Regions from separate parts of the Echinimonas agarilytica genome, predicted to be linked through region 2. Evidence: predicted binding sites of a transcription regulator. Region 2 holds the regulator's gene; the other holds the start of a gene.
The links. The regulator LexA, encoded in region 2, represses DNA repair genes until DNA is damaged. The targets are predictions, from matches to a motif close to TACTGTATNNNNATACAGTA.

Region 1 (8,333 bases), on a different contig from region 2:
ACCATTCAAGGACTTTGTGGCTGAACCGTGTTCGCTGAAATCAGGTTCGGACTACAGCAACAACCACTTCTATGCCGATGAACTGTCTGATTCAACAGACTTTGATTTCAATGGTAAGGGCCAAACGGATGGCAATATTGGTGCCGATGACATGTTAGATATGGCCGATATTGTGCGTGATGCAGCTGGTTTAGCCAGTGGTCAAGGTGCTGATGCTGGAATTGGTGCCGATACATCAAGCTTGATGCTTATTACTGAAGAACAAGTGGGCCCCGGTTCTACTTGGACGGCGAATTAGTTTTCCGCTCCCTTGAGCGCATGGTGTTGCGCTCACTCTACCTCTGTTTAGCCAACTTTGTATAAGTTGGCTTTTTTTATGCCAGTGTTACTTGAACGCTTTCTCGCAGCGCGGGCAACACATCTTGCTGTGCAGGGCTTGCCCATGTAGGAGTTATGCCACTTACAACGTGTTTTTCCAGCGGTATAGCAAATCCAAAGCTTGACGTGGGCTGAGGTCGTCGACACGTAACACTTCTAACTCGTCTAGGATAGGAGAAGGCTCAGGCAGCATCGACAGTTGAATTTCAGCAGGTTGCTGAGGTGCATGATCCAATAGTGTAGGGAGCTGTTCTAACTCCTTTAATTTGTGTTTGGCTCGTTTTAATACCGCTGCAGGCACCCCGGCTAATTGGGCAACCTGAATGCCGTAACTCTTGCTCGCGGGCCCCTCTTGAACAGCATGCATAAAGGCAATTCCGTCGTCATGCTCAATGGCATCTAAGTGCACGTTGACCATGCTCGGATGTTGTTGCGGCAAAAGTGTTAATTCAAAGTAGTGCGTGGCAAACAGTGTGTAGGCTTTAATTTTTAGGGCCAGCTGCTCGGCACATGCCCATGCTAAAGACAGGCCGTCATAGGTACTTGTGCCGCGCCCAATCTCATCCATCAATACCAAACTGTTAGGTGTTGCGTGATTGAGAATGGTGGCCGTTTCTGTCATTTCAACCATGAACGTTGACCGGCCACTGGCCAGGTCGTCAGACGCGCCAATACGCGTAAATATTCGATCGATTGGGCCAATCTGAGCAGATTCTGCAGGAACAAAGCTGCCGATGTGCGCCATCAATACAATGAGAGCTGCTTGTCGCATGTATGTGGATTTACCGCCCATATTGGGGCCGGTTACCAGCAGCATTCTTCGTTCGCTATTCATGTAAAGCGGGTTGGCAATAAATGGATCGCCAGAGAGCTGCTCGACTACGGGGTGACGTCCGCTTTCAATTTGGAGGCCGGGCTTATCGGTCAGTACTGGACAACAGTAATTAAGGCTTATTGCACGTTCAGCTAAATTTTGGCATACATCCAGCTCTGCAATTGCCAGAGCCATTTCTTGTAATGGCTCTAAATGTGGCATGAGATGGTCAAACAACTCTTCATATAGGCGCTTTTCCAATGCCAGAGCTCGGCTTTGGCTAGTGAGCACTTCGTCTTCGTATTCTTTTAATTCTGGCAGAATAAAACGCTCGTTATTTTTAAGTGTTTGGCGTCGAATATAATTCGCGGGTACTAAATCGCCGTAGCTGCGACTCACTTCAATAAAGAAGCCGTGAACTTTGTTGTAGCCCACTTTTAAGCTGGGTATACCGGTTCGCTCGCGTTCGCGTTCTTCGAGCTCCGTCAGATAACCAGATGCGTTTGCACTTAAGGCGCGCAGTTTATCCAGCTCAGCATCGTACCCTTCAAGCAATACACCTCCATCTCGAATGACCACGGGAGGGTTTTCAACAATAGCTGATTCAAGTAGTTGTTGAATGGCATCTTGTGGCTTGGTTGCACTTTGAACCGCGGTCAGTTTACTGCTCGTCGGTGCGGCTAGAATAGTTTGAATATCGGTTAGCTGTTGCAGTGATGCTCTAAGCCGGGCGAAATCGCGGGGGCGGGCGGTGCGTAAAGCAACGCGGGCTAAAATTCGTTCCACATCCCCTATGTGTCGCAACACAGCGTTAAGATCGTCCCCGTAGCCTTCGTCAATAATCTCTTGGATGGCTTGCTGACGCTGAGTCAATACTTGTTGGTTCCGCAATGGTTGATGAAGCCAGCGTTTTAGCAGCCGGCTTCCCATTGCGGTGGCGGCTTTATCTAATACCGCAGAAAGGCAGGTGGCGGTGTCGCCGGATAGGCTTTGGGTAATCTCCAAATTTTTTCGTGTGGCTGCATCCAGCTGGATCGTATCGTTTTGATCCACCGGATGAATACTTCTGATGTGCGGCAATGACGTTCGCTGGGTGTCTTTGATGTACTGCAACACGCAGCCTGCCGAAGATAGACCTACGGGCATGTTTTCAACTTCAAAGGCATCGAGCGAGTGAACTTTGAATTGCCGGCACAATAAATCGCGGCAAGTCTCTAATTCAAACTCCCACACGGGCCGTTTTCGTAAGCCTGTTTGCTGTTGTAATAGCGCGACATAGGGAAAATCTTCGGAATATAGCAATTCAGCGGGTTGAGTGCGTTGTAATTGAGTGAGAAAAGCGTCGTGATCATTTAGCTCCATGACCTGAAAGCGGCCACTGCTAATATCCAATGTGGCATAACCAAATTTGCCGGAATGAAACGACACCGCGCCCAATAAGTTGTCAGAACGTTCCTGAAGCAAGGCTTCATCGCTCACCGTGCCGGGCGTAACAATACGAGTAACTTGTCGTTCCACAGGCCCTTTACTGGTGGCTGGGTCGCCAATCTGCTCACAAATAGCCACTGATTCGCCCAGTTGTACTAAACGAGCCAAATATCCTTCAACAGCATGATACGGCACACCCGCCATCGGAATCGCGTTGCCACCGGTTTTGCCGCGTTTGGTGAGTGAGATATCCAGTAGCTCTGAGGCTTTTTTAGCATCGTCGAAAAACAGCTCGTAAAAATCTCCCATACGATAAAACAGTAAAACCGTGGGGTGCTGAGCTTTAATGCGCAAAAATTGTTGCATCATGGGGGTGTGGGACGATAAATCAAGTTCAGCGGTGGCAGTAGTCGTTGTCACAAAAGGCCTCAGGCATTGCACTGCGCCCAACCATCGTCAGGCGCTTATCAGCAGAATAATTAACCTTCAAATGGTACCAAGTGAATAAAACAACGTACACGTTTTGTGGCATAAAGATCGGCTCGGTCGCCAAATATCTTTCAGAACGAAAATAGAGAGTTAGCGCCATAGTTTAAAAATTATTTTATACAGGGGTTGATACTGTATGAATGAACAGTATACTGATTCCAACGTTAAAGACATGATTTGCCGCCGAGCGGCTCACCCGGAGAAACCGAGTAATGGATACTAATAAACAAAAAGCTCTTGATGCCGCTTTAGGACAGATTGAACGCCAATTTGGTAAGGGTTCAATTATGCGCTTAGGCGATAGCAAAGTGATGGAAATTGATAGTGTCCCTACGGGCTCGCTTACCTTGGATATTGCCTTGGGTATCGGAGGTTTGCCTTATGGTCGTATCGTTGAAATCTACGGTCCAGAGTCCAGCGGTAAAACCACGTTAACCTTGCAAGCCATTGCTGAAGCGCAGAAACAAGGTAAAACATGTGCCTTTGTTGATGCAGAGCATGCGCTCGACCCTATTTATGCTGAAAAGTTGGGTGTGAACGTAGATGATCTTCTGGTTTCTCAGCCTGACACCGGTGAGCAAGCACTCGAAATTTGTGACATGTTAGTGCGCTCAAACGCCGTTGAACTCATCGTGGTCGATTCTGTTGCAGCACTGACACCTAAAGCCGAAATTGAAGGCGATATGGGTGATTCACACGTAGGGTTGCAAGCGCGTTTGATGTCGCAAGCGCTTCGTAAACTAACGGGTAATATCAAGAAAACTAATTGTATGGTGATCTTCATTAACCAGATTCGTATGAAGATTGGGGTTATGTTCGGAAACCCTGAAACCACAACGGGTGGTAATGCGCTTAAGTTCTACTCATCGGTTCGTCTTGATATTCGCCGCATTGGTGCAATTAAAGATGGTGACGAGGTGGTCGGTAACGAAACTCGCGTTAAAGTTGTGAAGAATAAGGTTGCTCCGCCATTTAAAGAAGCCCACTTCCAGATTATGTATGGCCAAGGTATCAGTAAAGAAGCAGAGCTGCTCGACTTGGGCGTGAAAGAGAAATTGGTCGAAAAGTCAGGAGCTTGGTATAGCTACAATGGCAATCGTATTGGCCAAGGTAAAGCTAACTGTGTGAAGTACTTAAAAGAGCACGTAGAGATTGCGCAAGAAATTGAGAAACTTGTGCGTGATCGTTTGTTGGTGAAAGCTGTACCAGAAGAAGACTTGGTTGAAGACGAGCAAGAGCCAGCTTTGTAAACACTTTACGTTACATTGATTCCTAAACAGGCTTCAGTTCCTGATTTGCAACAGGCGGTGAAAACCGCCGTTGATCTATTATCGCGCCGAGATCATTGTCGGCGCGAACTTCTTACAAAACTACATCAACGTGGTTTTCCTCAAACTGTTGCTGTTCAAGCATTAAACCGCTGTGAGAACGAACGTTGGCTGTGTGAAACTCGCTTTGCCGAGAGTTATGTTCGGATTAAGGCCGGTAAGGGCTACGGGCCAAGCCGAATTCGCCAAGAATTGCTGATGAAAGACGTCTCGGAGTTAGATGTAGAGGCAGGTTTTCGAGCGCTGTGTGATGATGAGCATGACTGGTTTGAATCCGCAAAGAATCAGCGTATTAAGCATTTTGGCCACATGCCAGCGTCAGAATCTAAGCTGCGGCAAAAGCAACAACGTTATTTGTTTAACCGAGGATTTACCTCTGAACAGATACGCTATGCATGCAATGACGAATAAAAATTCATAGTCGGCGAGATTATACAGTAGAAACTTTGTTCGAGCGTTGCGTATAATACGCAGTCTTTTTTCGGGTATTGCGCTTTTATTGAAGGGCAGTGCTCACAAGTTTCAACTATTTCGGGAACGACGCATGCACATGTCCAGCGCAGATCTTCGCGAAGCATTCTTAGAATTCTTCCGCAAGCAAGGTCACCAAATCGTACCATCAAGCTCTTTGGTGCCACACGACGACCCAACGCTTTTGTTCACTAATGCTGGTATGAATCAGTTCAAAGATACCTTTCTTGGTACTGAAAAGCGCAACTACACTCGAGCCACATCATCGCAACGCTGCGTCCGTGCTGGCGGCAAACATAACGATTTAGAAAACGTTGGTTACACGGCTCGCCATCACACGTTTTTCGAAATGCTAGGCAACTTTAGTTTTGGTGATTACTTCAAGAAAGAAGCGATCCACTACGCATGGCAGTTTTTAACAGAAGTATTAAAGTTACCGAAAGAGCGCCTGTTGGTAACTGTTTATGCAACTGATGACGAAGCATTCGGTATCTGGGAAAAGCAGATTGGCGTCCCCAAAGACCGCATTATCCGTATTGGCGACAAATCGCCAGAGAAACCATATGAATCAGATAACTTTTGGCAAATGGGCGACACCGGCCCTTGTGGCCCGTGTTCTGAGATTTTTTATGATCATGGTGAGCACATTTGGGGGGGGCCTCCAGGCTCGCCAGAAGAAGACGGTGACCGTTTCATCGAAATCTGGAACCTAGTATTTATGCAGTTCAATCGCCAAGCGAGTGGCGAGATGCAGCCTTTGCCTAAGCCTTCTGTTGATACTGGCATGGGTTTAGAGCGTATTGCTGCAATTCTGCAAGACGTGCACAGCAACTACGAAATCGATATTTTCCAAAATCTCATTAAGGCGGCTGCCACGATATTAGACGTTAAGGATCTGGAAAATAAATCCTTGCGAGTGATTGCCGACCACATCCGTTCATGTGCGTTCTTAATCACCGACGGAGTTATGCCGTCGAACGAAGGCCGCGGCTATGTATTACGCCGAATTATCCGACGCGCGGTAAGACACGGCAATAAATTAGGCGCAAGCAAGCCATTTTTCTTCCGGCTAGGATCGGCATTGGCGCTTGAAATGGGGTCAGCTTTTGCTGAATTGCACCAACAAATGCCAGTCATTGAGCGTGTACTTCAGGTTGAAGAAGAGCAGTTTTTACGAACGCTGGATCGCGGTTTAACATTGCTTGACGCTGAATTGGAAAACCTGAACGGTAAAATAATCCCAGGTGAAACAGTATTCAAACTCTATGATACATACGGTTTTCCGGCTGACTTGACGGCTGATATTGCGCGTGAACGCGAACTCGAAATTGACCAAGAAGGTTTCGACAAAGCGATGGAAGCGCAGCGCCAACGCGCGAAAAAAGCGAACCAATTTGGTGTTGATTACAATCAGGGCGTTGTGATTGAAGAGAAGTCGGAGTTCGAGGGCTATGATGGTGTTTCAAACCTCGCGACAGTGACTGCCATCTTCAATCAAGAGGGTGAGTCTATTCAGCAACTGACCAACGGCCAAAATGGTCAGGTGGTGTTAGACCGCTCATCGTTCTATGCCGAAAGCGGCGGGCAAACCGGCGACACCGGCGAACTCATTATGGGGGATGGCGCGTTCACGGTGACTGACACGCAAAAGTCGGGTGAAGCAATTGTTCATATGGGTTATGTTGCGCACGGCGAAATTCATGTGGGCGAAGAATTAACTGCACAAGTTGATGAAGTTCGTCGTCAATCGATTCGCTTAAATCACACGGCCACTCATTTGTTACACGCGGCATTGCGCAAAGTTCTTGGCGACCATGTTCAGCAAAAAGGCTCGCAAGTCGGGCCCGACCGTTTGCGTTTTGATTTCAGCCATTTCGAACCTATTAGTTTGTCCACCACTCGTCACATCGAGCAATTGGTAAACGAGGAAATCCGCCGCAACGTTGCCGTTGGCACAGAACTGATGGATTTAGATACGGCCAAGCAAGCCGGTGCCATGGCTCTGTTTGGTGAGAAGTATGATGATGAAGTTCGCGTTGTTTCTATGGGAGAATTTTCTACTGAACTATGTGGTGGTATTCACGTAGACCGTACAGGTGATTTGGGAACATTCAAAATCACATCAGAAGGTGGCATTGCTGCGGGAGTGCGTCGTATCGAAGCCGTTACTGGCGCCCATGCTTGGAATCATTTGTACGATATTGCTGACACCTTACTTGAGGTTAGTGGCTATGTGAAAGGTGATTCAACCAACGCCAAAGATAAAGTTCGCCAATTAGCAGAACGTCAGCGCTGGTTGGAAAAAGAAGTTGAGAGACTCAATGCCAAATTAAGTGCAGCTGCCGGTAGTGAACTTGCAGAGCAAGCAATTGATATTTCGGGCATAAAGGTCTTGGTTGCCAACCTTGAAGGTGTTGATGGCAAATCATTACGTAGCACGATGGATGAGCTTAAGTCCAAACTAGGCGCATGTGTGATTGTGTTGTCGGCCGTGAATGACAACAAAATATCGCTCATCACAGGCGTCGCTAAAGAAGTGACGGGCAAAGTAAAAGCCGGTGAGTTGGTTAACATGGTTGCACAGCAAGTGGGAGGGAAGGGCGGTGGACGTCCAGATATGGCCCAAGCTGGCGGTAGTGATGTGAATGCATTACCAGCAGCCTTAGAGTCAGTGACGCCTTGGTTGCAGGAGCGTTTGGGTTAAGCAACTCGATAAGATGAGATGGAGTATTAGATATGGCGTTATACGTCCTTAAGTTCGGTGGTACCTCTGTAGGTACCGTAGAGCGAATTCAAGCGGTCGCAGAGCGACTGAAGCGCTATCGTGATGAAGGACATCAAGTGGTTGTGGTTGTGTCCGCTATGAGTGGTGAGACCAATCGCTTGGTGGGTCTTGCGAAGGCCATTAATGACCAACCCGTTAACCGAGAGCTGGATGTACTGCTGTCGACGGGGGAGCAAGTGACGATTGCGTTATTGTCGATGGCTCTGATGGCTATTGGTGTACCAGCGTGTTCAATGACTGGTGACCAAGTTCAGATCACTACAGATAGCAAGCACAGCAAAGCACGTATTACTGATATTGCTCAAGATGCAGTGATGGACGTGTTGAACAGCGGGAAAGTTGCAGTTGTTGCCGGATTCCAAGGCCGAGATGAACTTGGCAACATCACCACTCTTGGTCGAGGTGGTTCTGATACCACTGCCGTAGCGGTTGCTGCTGCTATTAAAGCTGACGAGTGCCGTATTTATACCGATGTTGATGGTGTGTACACCACAGACCCCCGTGTTGAGCCCAATGCGCGTAAAATGGACACCATCACCTTTGAAGAAATGCTTGAACTTGCAAGTTTGGGCGCCAAAGTTTTGCAAATTCGTTCTGTCGAGTTTGCTGGAAAATATAATGTACCCCTTCGTGTTCTATC
Region 2 (8,333 bases):
CAATGTCGTCAGGCAAGGTTTCATCAACGTAAAACTGCATCGGCATGACTTTTCGCTCACCCGGCGCCAGTGGCTGCTGGTTAAAGCAGAAGCATTCGAGTTTATGTAAATATTTAGCGCCCAACCCCGGCGATACCGACGGAATAGCTTGCGCAACGACCGGTACATCCTTGGGATTTTCGACAACAAAATCGACACGCGTTAACTTGCCAGGTGTAACCGTCACTGAACGTGTTAGCGCTAAAAACGGCCAGCTCAATCCGCTTGATGTTCGTGTTAAAAACTGAACCCGTATTTCCCGCGTGCTTTGGCTTTCTTGTATGGGCAAACTCGCAGCTGTGGTGTTGGTTTTTCCGTTAATGCCAGTGACATCACACAACACGTCATATAGCGGCACCAACGCAAAACCAAATGCAAACATTCCAATCACCACCCCAAGCAAACGCTTTACCAGCGACGCGTGTGACTGACCATTCGAATGCTCTGTCATTATTTAATCTCTGGCGGCGTTTCAAAGGTGTGATATGGCGCAGGAGAAGGCACGTCCCATTCAAGTCCTTCTGCTCCTTCCCACGTTTTCGCAGGTGATTTTTCGCCCCCTTTTGCCGCTTTGATAATGACCGCTAAAAAGATGAATTGAGATACTCCAAATGCGAATCCACCAATCGAAACAATCTGATTCACATCCGCAAACTGTAAGGCGTAGTCAGGGATACGTCTTGGCATACCAGCAAGCCCCAGAAAATGCATCGGAAAAAACAGCACATTGACTGAAATTAATGAACACCAGAAGTGCGCCTGAGCCAACCCTTCGTGATACATATGTCCAGTCCATTTGGGCAACCAATAGTACGCCGCAGCAAAGATAGAAAAGATTGCACCTGTCACCAGTACATAGTGGAAGTGAGCGACCACGAAATAGGTATCGTGATATTGGAAGTCAACCGGCGTGATGGCCAACATTAAGCCACTAAAACCACCAATGGTGAATAACACAACAAAGGCCAATGCAAACAGCATGGGCACTTCAAACGTCATTGAACCCCGCCACATGGTTGCCACCCAGTTGAAAACCTTCACACCGGTTGGAACCGCAATGAGCATGGTGCAGTACATAAAGAAGAGCTCGCCAAATAAGGGCATTCCAGTGGTAAACATATGGTGTGCCCACACAATGAAACTCAACCCTGCAATTGAAGCGGTGGCATACACCATTGATGCATAACCAAACAGGGGTTTGCGGGCAAAAGCGGGAATGATTGCAGAGACAATGCCAAATGAGGGCAAAATCATAATGTAAACTTCTGGGTGCCCAAAGAACCAAAAGATATGCTGGAACATAACAGGATCGCCTCCGCCAGCAGCATCAAAGAAACTGGTGCCAAAATATTTATCGGTGAGCACCATGGTGACGACCCCAGCCAACACCGGCATCACCGCAATCAGCAAAAATGCGGTGATGAGCCACGTCCAAACAAACAAGGGTAACTTCATCCAATTCATGCCTGGAGCGCGAAGGTTCACAATGGTCACTATGACGTTGATGGCCCCCATGATCGATGAGATACCCATGATGTGAACAGCGAATACGAATAACGCGGTGCTGTCAGGCGAGTAGGTTGTCGATAAAGGCGCGTAAAAAGTCCAACCAAAGTTTGGCCCACCGCCTTCCATGAACAACGAAGCCACAAGCATGGTGAATGCAAACGGTAGTATCCAAAAGCTCCAGTTATTCATTCTCGGTAGCGCCATATCAGGTGCTCCGATCATCATTGGAATCATCCAATTGGCCAATCCGGTAAATGCTGGCATTACCGCACCAAACACCATAATGAGGCCGTGAACAGTGGTCATTTGGTTGAAGAAATTGGGTTCTACGAGTTGTAGGCCGGGCTGAAATAGCTCAGCGCGAATGATCATGGCCATCGCGCCGCCAAGTAAAAACATGGCAAAGGCAAACAACAAATATAGAGTGCCAATATCTTTGTGATTAGTGGTCAATACCCACCGCATAATGCCTTTGGGTGCACCGTGGTGCTCATGCTCACCAGCGTGCTGGTCATCGGTCGTGTTTGATTCGGTCAGTGTCGTCACGATTAACTCCCTTAATTTGACGCGTTTCGGCGAGATTGAATGTCAGACGCTTGAATGAGTTCACCGGTGTCGTTACCCCAAGCGTTACGTTCGTATGTCACCACGGCGGCCAACTCTTTAAGTGCAAGCTGTTTACCAAACGGAGGCATGGCAGTGCCAGCCTTACCATGGAGCACAATATCGATATGAGCGACCTTATCTTCAAGCACCATTGGACTTCCTCTCAACGCCGGAAACATTCCCGGCAGCCCTTGCCCATTTGGTTGATGACATGCTGCACATGACGCTAGGTAGACTTGCTCACCCAACTCCATCAGCTCTTGCTCGCTCATTTGTAGCGCTAGCAAACGTTGCTCTTCTTCGGCAACCGCGGCTTGTTCAGCTTTTTGCTCAGCCATCCACTGGTCGTAATCCGCTTGCTCTTTTGCAATCACAACGATGGGCATAAACCCGTGGTCTTTGCCGCATAGCTCGGCACATTGACCTCGGTAAATACCGGGCTTGGGTACATTAGTCCAAGCCTCATTAATAAAGCCGGGGTTAGCGTCTTTTTTAACTGCAAATTCAGGGACCCACCAAGAATGAATCACATCATCTGAGGTCATTAAAAAACGCACTTTTTTGTTGATGGGAATAACGAGGGGCCGATCGACTTCAAGTAAGTAATTCTCACTTTTTTCGAGTTTATTATCGATCTGTTGGCGAGGTGTCGCCAGTACACTGAAGTATTCTAGGTCATCCTCAAAATAACGGTAATGCCACTTCCACTGGCTTCCTGTAACTTGAATGGTGACATCGGCATCATCAGTATTTTCCATTGCAATGAGCGTGCTCGTCGCTGGGATGGCCATACCCACGAGGATCACAAGCGGAATTGCTGTCCACAATATTTCTATTTTGGTGCTTTCATGGAAATTGGCGGCAACAGCGCCTCTAGATTTACGATGTTTAATGATGGCGTAAAACATTGCGCCAAACACAATGAAGCCAATCACACAACAAATGTAAAAAATGGTCATATGTAGGTCATACACACGGCCGCTTACTTCGGTAACGCCTTTGGTCAGGTTTAACGGCATATCTTCTGCCATAACTTTACTTTGAATCAGTAAGGCTACAACCGCAGACAGTCCTTTTCGTACAACGCTCACGTTAATTCCTCCATCCAGCACGTGATAAACGAGCGGTATCAGATAACGTAGACAGCATTATGCCGAAGACATAAAAACGTTATTGGTTACATTTAAAGAATTAAGTAAATCTTAGGTTTAGTCTAGAGATCTCTCTAGCAGAACCGTATTTCAAACTTAAGATTCAATTAGATAGAGCAGAAGCTCTATTGCTGGAATTTAGCTAACTAGCTGTTTTTGAATTGGTTGTTTTTTATTCGATTGTTAAATATTTTTAACAATGGATAAAAACTAATTGTTAGAAAGGTGATCTACTTCTCTTGCTCGACTTCTTTCTGAGCAAGAGTAAACGCAGATTTAATGCAGATTATCGTTACTTGCGTCTAACTGATTGTTTTCCAAACATGGAAGCACTATTTTTTGGGCATCAGAACTATGCTGATGAGCAATGATTTTTAACTGAGAGCCGCAGCTTGCAGTGGTATCTTCCATAGGAAATACAAAACTCAATGCGTTTTTTCCTTTAGAAGCAAGCTTTAGCCGCTTGATATCCCGCTCATCTAAAGAATCAGGCCATGCCAATATACATGCTGCATTGTCATTTCGCATCGCTTGTTCAGTGGCCCAAAGCGTATCTGATTCGCGGCGGCCATGAACAATCAGTAAATGCTCAGGTCGCAAGCCCTTCATCTCTGAGATTTCATCTAAAACCCATTTAGGCGGATTGAGTAACACCAACCACCGGCGTTGCTGACTTAACGCTTTGAGAGTCAGTTTTAGCAGTGAGAATACGGCACTGTGTTGGCCTGCCAACACTTCATAAATATGACCACTTTGCCACCCACCATTAGGTAGCTCGCTATCAATAAATGCATGACCAGATGTCACTGTTTTAACAGTATTAAGTCCATTTGGGTGCCAAACACCCGGGTGTTTAATCTTTGTCTGCAGTAAATGTTTCATAACCAATTCCCATTACGAATCACACCAACGGCCAACCCTTCAATATTAAAAGGTTGCGTTCTCAAATCGACTTCGATTGGTGCAAAGTCTTCGTTTTCTGCCAGCAAGGTCACGTGATGCCCTTTTTGTTGTAAACGCTTTACCGTGACATCGTCTTCAACTCTGGCAACTACTACTTGCCCATTTCGTGCGACTTGAGTGCGATGTACGGCCAACAAATCACCATCAAGAATGCCAATGTCTTTCATGCTATCGCCGTGAACACGTAACAAAAAATCAGCCTTGGGACTAAACATCGATGGGTCTACTGCGTAATGTGACTCAACATGCTCTTGAGCTAAGATTGGCTCCCCTGCTGCAACTTGACCAATAAGCGGCAAGCCAGACTCATCATTCGATGCTTCTTCGCCGAGAATTCGAATCCCTCGCGAGGTACCTGCAAGTATTTCAATAACGCCTTTTCGTGCCAGGGCTTTTAGATGCTCTTCAGCAGCATTCGCGCTACGAAAGCCCAACTGGCGAGCAATTTCAGCTCGTGTTGGAGGCATGCCTGTCGCATCAATTGTGTCTTTAATCAGTTGAAAAATTTCAGCTTGTCTTGGGGTTAAAGGTCGCATCTTTATGCCTGTTGTTTTATACAGTACCACTGTACAGTAATACAGTATTGCCATGATCGCAACACAAAATAACAACAGAATATTGTTTTCAAGCTTTGTTATAATTGCGGTTCTTGTACCTACTTTGCAGCTTCAAAAATGATTCATCACTCCAAGTTCTTCGCCTCTATTATGAAGTGGCCATTGAAACTATTGGTTCATACGCGTCCAATTTGTTCTGACGCGATTGAAACGCTGGCTGAAACCAAACAGCCCGTGGTTTATGTCATGGAGAACGATTCTGCCGTTGATACCATGATGCTTGCTGAGATTACCTCCAAAGCTGGCCTTCCCAGTCCATATAGTCACAGCGCACATCCGTCTGTTTTATTTATTAGTGGTAAGCGATTTGGTAGGACTCACCAAACTAGATTGAAAAAAGCGCTTCGCGCCTTGTTGGAAGCTCACAAGGCTTCCCCCGAACTCGATATTCAGCTGCTGCCGGTGCAGCACTTTTGGGGGAGAAATCCCGGCAAGACAAAAGCTGGATTATTGTCTTGGTTGGCCGAACGCCCAACCCCGGGTTGGCTCCGTAAAGCGTGGACGGTTCTGTTTCTTGGACGCTCTCATTTCGTGCGTTTAGCCACACCTGTATCATTACACGAATTTGCCGAGCGCTTTGGCGACAATGACAAAAGTGCTCACCGTATTGCCCGTTTGGCCCGCGCCCATTTTTATCGTCAACGTTTGGCCTCTACGGGTCCTCGTTTACCGAATCATAAGCGCATGTTTAAAGAGCTGTCGAAAAACCCAGCAATTGCGCAAATCACCGATGCAGATCCGGGCAAACAAGAGCAGATGCGCGCACAAGCTCAAGTGTATATGAAGGAGATTGCTGCTACGTATTCTAATACTTTGGTGGTGATATTAGATCGCTTCATGACGTGGTTATGGAACCGCATTTATGGCGGCATCAACATCAACAACATGGAACAGGTACGCCAACTCGCTGAATCCGGGAAGGAAATCGTCTACGTACCTTGCCACCGAAGCCATATGGATTACATGCTGCTTAGTTATGTGATTTATCAACAAGGCTTGGTTCCCCCTCATATTGCAGCCGGTATTAACTTAAATTTCTGGCCGGCAGGTCCAATATTTCGCCGCGGAGGAGCATTCTTTATTCGCCGTTCATTCCGGGGTAACAAGTTGTATTCAACCGTGTTTCGGGAGTATTTGAGTTGGTTGATTAAAGAAGGCTTTCCTGTCGAATATTTTACCGAAGGGGGTCGCAGCCGCACGGGCAGATTGCTGTCGCCTAAAACCGGTATGTTCGCCATGACAGTTCAAAGCCAATTGGTTTCTGAATCTCGGCCGATTGTATTTGTGCCTATCTATTTAGGGTATGAGCACGTCATGGAAGTCACCACCTATTTGAAGGAATTAAAAGGCGAAGATAAAGAAAAAGAAAGCCTTTGGAACAGCCTGAAGATTATTGGCAAACTGCGCAATTATGGACAAGGTTTTGTCAATTTTGGTACGCCTGTATCACTCGACGAACACCTCACCAAAATCGCCCCGCAGTGGCGCCAGGAACGTATGGAGGACCGGCCCAAATGGATGTCCCAAGCGGTCAACTCATTGGCTGAGAATGTGATGACCGAAATCAACAACTCGGCCGCCGTCAACGGCCTGACTTTAAGCACATTGAGCTTACTGAGCTGCGAGAAAAGAGCGCTGAGCGAACAAAGCCTCGCAACATTTATGGATGTATGTTTAAGCCTAGCGCGCAATGCGCCTTACCACGAAAATACCACAGTGCCAGTGCAAACGGGGCAGCAGTTACTAGAACAAACTCTCGCTCTAGAAAAACTCACCGTGACCAAAGACACCTTTGGCAACGTTGTGAGTCTGGATAAATATGGTCAAGTGGTAATGACTTATTACCGCAATAACATCATCCATGTATTTATCATTCCTTCACTGGTTGCTGCGCTAATCGATGCGCGCGACAGCACTAGCAAGCACGATCTGCTGTTCTGCGTTAAGCAATTGTACCCATTGCTAAAAGCCGAGTTATTTTTAGGTAAAAACGCAATGACGCTAACCGAGTATGTGGACGCAATCCTTCAAGATTTAGCGCGCCAACAGTTGGTTGAAATGTCTGCGGAGGGACTCATCACGCCCCCAGAAAAACGCAGCGAAAAGCGCGTACAGTTAAGGCATTTAGGGCAAATATCGGCCGAGACCATTCAACGCTACTCCGTGGTACTTGAGCTATTAACGCGTAATCCCGACTTAAGTCGTAATCAGCTCGAAAAACTAAGCCGAGCAGTTGCTGAGCAACTCGGTCGTTTACACGGTATACGCGCGCCGGAATTTTTCGATAAGCAATTGTTTGCCAGCCTTTGTATTAAGCTAAAAAACATGGAGCTATTGGAACAAACCGAAGAGGCACGCCAAGGACTGCAAGGTTTACGTCAGCTCACCTCTGAATTGGTGAGCACCGAGGTGTACCAGTCGATTGTGCAACTACTGAATCAAGACCAATAAATCGATGCAATAAAACCAACCGTTATCACCATACCTACACGATTATTGGCTCGAAACGCGGCAAAGCAATGCGCTCTGTCGCGGTTTCTGATCCGCCACAATTGATGAATGAACATCAACCCCACCAAGATCAACACCACCGAGGCGAACCACATATAGTCGAGCACGAAACAAAAAGTCGCGAGCAATGCCAACGTGATAGTTTGCAACAATGCGATCATAGCGATATCAAATCGGCCAAAAAGAATGGCGGTAGACTTAATGCCCACCTCAACATCATCAGCTCGGTCGACCATGGCGTATTCGGTATCGTATGCGACTGTCCAAGCTAGGTTGGCGCCAAAAAGTATCCAAGCTTGCATTGGTACATCGCCGAGTATCGCTGCATAAGCCATAGGAATCGCAAAGCTAAAAGCGGCACCTAAAACGAACTGAGGTAGATGCGTCACTCGCTTGGTAAACGGATAAACAGTCGCCAGTGCCAGTGCAGCAAATGACAGTTGAATTGTGAGTACATTCAATGTCAGCACTAAACCAAATGCGACTGCACACAAACCAGCAAAGAGCCACAGAGCTTGTTTTTCAGTGACTTGCCCTGTCACCAGAGGCCTGTTTTGGGTACGTTCCACCGCACCATCCCAGTGGCGATCCGCATAATCGTTAATCACACATCCCGCCGACCGCATTAGTACTACACCCAATACAAATACTGTCAGAATCCACATCGGCGGAACCCCCATGGCTGCATCCCACAGCGCCCACAATGTAGGCCACATTAAGAGCAAGATGCCCACCGGCTTATCGAGTCTACACAACTCGATAAGCCCCTGTATTAACGAAATATTGTGCGTTTTTTTTATTATTTTTAAATTATCAGTCATATCACTATTTGAACAACCTGAGCTCGATCATGCAATTACGTCGCTATATGGGTAATTATCTGCTTTCACGTGGCAAAGTTAAACTCAACTAAGTACACTTAGCAACATCATGTCAT

Region 1: recA (recombinase RecA) is a predicted target of LexA. The motif match lies at 3,240-3,259, and genes of this name have one in related genera.

Annotation. Positions count from the first base shown of each region.
Region 1 covers NZ_JAMQGP010000006.1:101,076-109,408, forward strand. The annotation lists gene NAF29_RS12160 (chondroitinase-B domain-containing protein) at 1-298, shown strand, start outside; gene mutS (DNA mismatch repair protein MutS) at 461-2,989, opposite strand; gene recA (recombinase RecA) at 3,322-4,359, shown strand; gene NAF29_RS12175 (regulatory protein RecX) at 4,417-4,848, shown strand; gene alaS (alanine--tRNA ligase) at 4,982-7,612, shown strand; gene NAF29_RS12185 (aspartate kinase) at 7,645-8,333, shown strand, end outside.
Region 2 covers NZ_JAMQGP010000008.1:38,586-46,918, forward strand. The annotation lists gene NAF29_RS14780 (cytochrome c oxidase assembly protein) at 1-490, opposite strand, end outside; gene ctaD (cytochrome c oxidase subunit I) at 490-2,085, opposite strand; gene coxB (cytochrome c oxidase subunit II) at 2,106-3,185, opposite strand; gene NAF29_RS14795 (SulA-like leucine-rich domain-containing protein) at 3,582-4,187, opposite strand; gene lexA (transcriptional repressor LexA) at 4,184-4,804, opposite strand; gene plsB (glycerol-3-phosphate 1-O-acyltransferase PlsB) at 4,943-7,336, shown strand; gene ubiA (4-hydroxybenzoate octaprenyltransferase) at 7,324-8,112, opposite strand.